Linked DNA regions of Hymenobacter tibetensis. The protein of the gene in region 2 interacts with the protein of the main gene of each other region in a pairwise test. Links are inferred from orthologs where the notes say so. Each region holds a gene or a part of one and is shown on either strand. Other genes may lie near its edges.

Region 1 (3,119 bases), 2.0 Mb from region 2 along the record:
ACATGGCTTCGTCTCTGATCATGCACAAGCGTGTGACGACCACTGTAGCTAAGGCCAAAGCTCTACGTCAGTTTGTAGAGCCCCTGCTCACCAAATCTAAGAACGATACAACTCATTCTCGTCGTACGGTATTCTCGGTACTGGAGAACAAAGAGACCTTGAAAGAACTGTTCGGTGACGTAGCAGCGAAAATTGCTAACCGTCCCGGTGGATATACCCGCATCATTAAGTTGAGCCAGTCTCGCCTTGGTGACAACGCCGAGATGTGCATCATCGAACTCGTAGATTACAACGAGACGTTGTTGGAAGCCAAGAATGCTGGTGAAGCCAAAACTACGGCTACCACTCGTCGTTCACGTGGCAAGAAGAAAGCTACTACCGCTACGGCTGGTGAAGGTCAGTCTTCGGCTGAAGTAGTAGCTGACGCTCCTGTCGCTGCTGCCCCTACTACAGAAGTATCTGCTCCAGAAGATACCGCTACGGATACGCTAAAAGAAGGCGAAACCCGTGACGAGAAGAAAGACGAAGAGTCTGCGTCGTAAGTTGAGTTCTTGACAACTGATTTGAAAAGGGACGTGCCAGATGGTACGTCCCTTTTTTATGCCTGAATTTTGACGTTGCAGAATGTGCTTTGGGAACGTGAAAGATGGCAAAAGGGCGGCAGCTCTTTTATGAATTCCTTACCTTGGCGCCACAAACCCTGTGTGAATGCCGAACCGCTGCGGTAGCTTGTTTCGCAGTTACTACCTTTCTTCAACCTCATTCTTTCCATTATGAGCATCATCACTGCCATTCATGCCCGTCAAATTTTTGATTCGCGCGGCAATCCAACTGTAGAAGTGGACGTGACCACCGATAGCGGCACTGTAGGCCGCGCAGCTGTGCCATCGGGTGCCAGCACCGGTAAGCACGAAGCTGTAGAGCTGCGCGACGATGACAAGAGCATGTACATGGGCAAAGGCGTGCTCAAAGCAGTTGAGAACGTGAACAGCCAGATTGCCGAAGAGCTGATTGGCTTTTCAGTGTTCGAACAAGGCTTGCTTGATAAGATCATGCTAGAGCTTGATGGCACATCTAACAAGGCAAACCTTGGCGCTAATGCCATCCTAGGTGCTTCATTGGCTATTGCTCGTGCGGCTGCACAAGAGGCTGGGATGCCACTTTACCGCTATGTAGGTGGGGTTGGGGCAACCACGCTGCCAGTACCCATGATGAATATCCTGAACGGTGGTTCGCACGCCGACAACTCTATCGACTTTCAGGAGTTCATGATCATGCCAGTAGGCGCGTCTTCTTTCTCGGAAGCGTTGCGTTGGGGCACTGAGATTTTCCATCACCTCAAAAACGTCTTGAAGAAGCAAGGTTTCAGCACCAACGTGGGTGATGAAGGGGGATTCGCTCCTAACATCAAGTCCAACGAGGACGCCATCAAGATTGTACTTCAGGCTATTGAAACGGCCGGCTACCGCCCTGGTGAAGACGTGATGATTGCCATGGATGCTGCCGTGTCAGAGTTCTACGAAGATGGTGTGTATCACTTCAAGAAAAGCACCGGCGACAAACTGACATCGTCAGAAATGGTGGCTTACTGGACCGATTGGACCAAGAAATACCCTATCATCAGCATCGAGGATGGTATGGACGAAGATGACTGGACGGGTTGGAAAGCACTGACCGACAGCATTGGTTCTACCACGCAGTTGGTAGGAGACGATTTGTTTGTAACTAATGTAACGCGTTTACAACGGGGTATTGACGAGAAGATTGCCAATGCAATCTTGATCAAAGTAAACCAGATTGGTACGCTCACCGAAACTATTGATGCTGTTAATCTAGGTCGCCGCAATGGCTACAAGAGCATTATGAGCCACCGCTCTGGCGAGACCGAAGACAATACAATTGCTGACTTGGCAGTAGCATTGAACACTGGTCAAATCAAGACGGGGTCGGCTTCACGTTCTGACCGGATGGCTAAGTACAACCAACTTCTCCGCATTGAGGAAGAACTAGGTGAGGTAGCGTACTTCCCCGGCCGCAAAATGTAGCACATACCAAACGCTTTTGTAGAAGCGTTTCTATGAAAGGCTCTGTTGTCAGAAGGCAACGGAGCCTTTTTTCATAGTTCGAAAAGCTAGGAGCCAGGTGTAATGCCAGGTTATTTGAATAGAAAAAAATCTATACTTGCTTTTCATTCTGCAGTAAATGCATTTATCTTTGAACCTTGTCTTTTAGTAGTATTCTTATGCGTGTTCCCGGCTTCTTACGCAGCTTCTACTTTTATGTAGGAGTGAGCTTTCTGGTTTGGATGCTTGTATTCGACGCTAACGACTTTGTGAAGCAGTACGATATGTACGCAAAGCTGCAGGAGTTACAGGCCGATCGGAAATATTATTTAGACAATATAGAGACAGTGAAAAAAGAGCGCGCTGAATTATTGAGCAGCCCGGAACTGCTGGAAAAGTTTGCGCGCGAAAACTATATTATGAAACGCCCTAGTGAAGACGTATTTATTCTGGTGCCCCACCAGGACAGTAACTAACCGTCTGCGTCGTCGGACGCACCTTGAATAAAATTCTTGTCAGCCAGCCAGTATGCTTCTAGGTGAAGCGTATGGGCTGGCTTTTTTGTTTTTTTCACTTCTACCTTTTATTGTATGCCCCAACTTTACTTATCTCTTTTACGGCGGACTTATCCGGTGTTCGGGAGCCTATTGCTATTACTGATGTGGGCCCTGCCCGCTACTGCGCAGACGTATTTGCTGCCCACTAGTGGTTCCACATCTTTCACCACGTGCGGTGGAACTCTCTATGATGATGGGGGCGCTAACGGCAACTATTCTCCTAACGTTGACGGTACGGTAACACTTACACCCGCTACGGCAGGTAACAAGATTAGATTACAGTTCACGTCTTTCAACGTAGAGTCATATTACGACAAGCTCTATGTATACGACGGATCCAGCGTAGCTGCTCCGCTCATTGGCGTTTACGATTCACAGAATCCGGGTACACTGTACGCTACTAATGCTGCCGGTACTCTCACCATTCGTCTAACCAGCGACAATGTGGTGCACCTTAGCGGATTCGCGGCTGACATTGCGTGCGTAACTATGATTCCTC
Region 2 (3,069 bases):
CCAAGCCGCCTAGCAATTCGGTTTGAAACTTGTCGCTGAAATTGTGCTTCAGGTTGAGCCCCCCCTGGTACATGTCGTACTGCATCCGTTCCCGCCCGTTGTACACGATAAAGAGCCGCGTAAACTGGTTGGTGGCCGTGCTGAAGGTACTCTGTCCGGTTTCGGGCGTGAACCGATAGTCGTTGTGGGCGAAAGTGGTCAGCAACCCCAACGACGTGCGTTCTGGATAGTCTTTGGGGCCCAGGTTGGCGTTGAGGTACAGTTGGCCGTCGTAGAACGTGGGGTTGTAGCCGCCCTGCTGCTGCTGGAGGGAGCGAAGCACATACGTGGCATTCTTGTAGCGCACGCCCGCCAAATAGCTTACGCGTTTGTTGGGCGAAGTAGCTTCCACGTGGGCCGCGCCGCCCACCAGGCTAGCCGTACCGGAAGCTGCAAACGTGGTGGGCTGCTTGTACTGAATGTTCAACACCGACGAAAGCTTGTCGCCGAACTGCGGCTGCCAGCCCCCAGTGGAAAACTCCACTCTATTCACCAAATCAGGGTTGATGAAGCTCAATCCCTCTTGCTGGGCAGCCGTCACCAGAAATGGCCGGTATATTTCAATACCGTTGACGTACACCAGGTTTTCGTCGTAGTTGCCGCCGCGCACCGAATAGGTGCTGGTTAGCTCGTTGGTCGACGATACGCCGGGCAGCGTTTTCAGAATGGCGTTAAAGTCGCCGAAGGGCGAAGGCAGCACTTTGGCAGTGCGGGGGTCGAGCTTGATCATGCTGACCTGCTCGCGGGTGTTGGCGTCGTCGTTGTTGCGGCCCCGTACGGTTACGTTGCCCAAAGCGCGCGAGTCACTTTGCAGCGTCAACGCCAAACCGCGCCGATCCTCGGTTAAGGTCAGGGGCACCCGGAGCACTTTAAAGCGCAACGCCCGCACAACCAACACTGCCGGTTGAGTGGTACGGGTTGCGTTCAGCGTGAACCGTCCGTCGCTGTCCGTAGACGTGCCCCCGGCTTGCCCTTCCACGCCCACTCCTACCAGTTCCACCGGCTGCCCGTCGGCATCGCGCACCGTTCCACTGATAGTGATGCGGGTAGTTTGCTGCGCCACGGCCGTAGCCGGCAGCAGCAGAGGGAGCGTTAAGGCCCCCCCAACTGCCAACGGCACCACGCTCAATACATGCAACGGCCGCACCAACCAGCCAACAACAGAGGAAAAGTGGGGCATTAGCTCAGCTCCTGTTCTTCTAAGTCCATTCCTGCTGCGAGCTGCGCCCGTAACGCGGCCAGCGTGGCCACCGGGTCGGGTGAGTTGAACACGAACGACCCTGCCACCAATACATCAGCCCCGGCTTCCACCAACGCCAAAGCATTGTCCTGGTTGACCCCGCCATCAATCTCGATAAGCGCCGACGAGCCACTATCTACGAGCAGCTCTTTCAAGGCAGTTACTTTGCGTAGCGTGTTTGGAATAAACGACTGTCCTCCAAAGCCCGGATTAACCGACATTACCACTACGAGGTCGAGGTCGGCCGCAATGTCTTCGAGCACCCACACGGGGGTGTGGGGATTGAGAGCAACTCCCGCGCCGCAACCCAGCGCCTTGATTTGCTCTATTACGCGGTGCAAATGCGTACAGGCCTCGTAATGCACTGATATGTTGCGGGCCCCGGCGTCGCGTACGGCCGAGAGATAATTCTGCGGCTCCTCAATCATCAAGTGCACATCCAGCGGCTGTTGCGCGTGGCGGTGAATGGCTTGGAGCACCGGAATACCAAAAGAGATGTTGGGCACAAAACGCCCATCCATGATGTCGCAGTGCAGCCAATCGGCCGCACTACCGGCCAGGCGCTCGGTTTCGGATTGAAGATTACCAAAGTCGGCAGCAAGCAGAGAAGGCGCCAGCATCGGCGCCCGGCGGCGAGTAAGTGTCATACCGCGAAGGTACAGAGTAAGTGAGTAACTGAGTAGGTGCCAACAGAACTATCAGCAGCCACTGTCAGCAACCCGTAAGGAACGGCTCAGCCTTAACGGTTGACGCCGGAATATTTATTGTTTGCTCTAAATGAAAATCCACCCCTATAATGACGGCGGTCTTGGCGCGGCTTAGTCCTGGTCATCGAAGACTTCGCGTGCCCGCCACTTCGCCCAAGGCTAGCGAGGACTCTGCTCTACTGCTTAGCTACCGTAGCACCTTTAAAGCGAACCAGGCAGAGACGTCAGCGAACCGAGCTTTCGGGGGCTAGGGGAGCTGGCCCCAGATAGCGCTTTAGTACATCGATAGTTGCCACGGGCGCGTTTAGGTGCGGGTAATGCCCCTCAGCGTCCACAATGGCCAGGGTACTATCAGGTAGATGCGCGTGTAGGTAGTGCCCTACCGGCAGGGGCGCAACCGAGTCATCGGCACACTGCACAACTAAGGTTGGAATACGCAGCTTGTGTAGCTCGTTCCGATAGTCGGAGAGGAAAGTGGCCCGAGCAAATTGGCGGGCAATGGCTGGCTCCACCCGCAAAAAGCTAGTCAACAGGTCATCTAATAGTTCAGGGCGCATATCCCCACCAACTAACGCCGGCACCATCATGTGCGACCAGCTAAGGTAGTCTTGCCCGAGGAAGCGAAGCATCTCCTCTAAATCAACAGGGTCGAAACCACCTGCGTAGCTTTCGTCATTAACATAACACGGAGAAGCAGCCAGCAAGACAAGCCTCTCGAACAACGCTGGTTCCTGAATAGCGGCCAACACGCCAATCATGCCACTGACCGAGTGCCCGACATATAGCACCTTAGACAGTTGCAGTTCCCGCAGCAGGTTGAGCAGGTCGGTTACGTAGCCATCCAGGGTCTGGTAGCGGGTGTAATCATACGCCGCTGGATCGGAATTGCCCGCCCCTACTAAGTCGAAGAGTACGACACGGTACTGTGCTGCAAAAGCGGGTGCAACGTAGCGCCACGCCTGTTGGTCGGTACCAAACCCATGAGCAAATACCAGGGTCTGTGGCCCTGATCCATACGTGGAAATATTGTGGCGACGATAGATATCCATGACCACAGCAAGCTACATAAAGTTGATTATTTAG

Evidence for each region.
Region 1: the proteins of rpe (region 2) and eno interact in binary tests that used the Escherichia coli proteins (3 or more experiments, as listed by UniProt). The link is inferred for Hymenobacter tibetensis from one-to-one orthologs.

The regions. Positions count from the first base shown.
Region 1 is NZ_CP094669.1:4,823,307-4,826,425, reverse strand. Bases 117-2,909 are described here. They hold eno (phosphopyruvate hydratase), read left to right. Parts: upstream 117-773; coding sequence 774-2,045; downstream 2,046-2,909. Other genes in these bases: MTX78_RS19325 (CARDB domain-containing protein), read left to right, coding at 2,654-2,909; MTX78_RS19330 (FtsB family cell division protein), read left to right, coding at 2,243-2,539; rplQ (50S ribosomal protein L17), read left to right, coding at 117-542. Outside these bases: more of rplQ, read left to right, coding at 1-116; more of MTX78_RS19325, read left to right, coding at 2,910-3,119. UniProt on the Escherichia coli protein: Catalyzes the reversible conversion of 2-phosphoglycerate (2-PG) into phosphoenolpyruvate (PEP). It is essential for the degradation of carbohydrates via glycolysis.
Region 2 is NZ_CP094669.1:2,830,436-2,833,504, reverse strand. The notes cover bases 73-2,815. They hold rpe (ribulose-phosphate 3-epimerase), read right to left. Parts: upstream 1,927-2,815; coding sequence 1,219-1,926; downstream 73-1,218. Other genes in these bases: MTX78_RS11290 (alpha/beta fold hydrolase), read right to left, coding at 2,211-2,815; MTX78_RS11300 (TonB-dependent receptor), read right to left, coding at 73-1,219. Outside these bases: more of MTX78_RS11300, read right to left, coding at 1-72; more of MTX78_RS11290, read right to left, coding at 2,816-3,035. UniProt on the Escherichia coli protein: Catalyzes the reversible epimerization of D-ribulose 5-phosphate to D-xylulose 5-phosphate.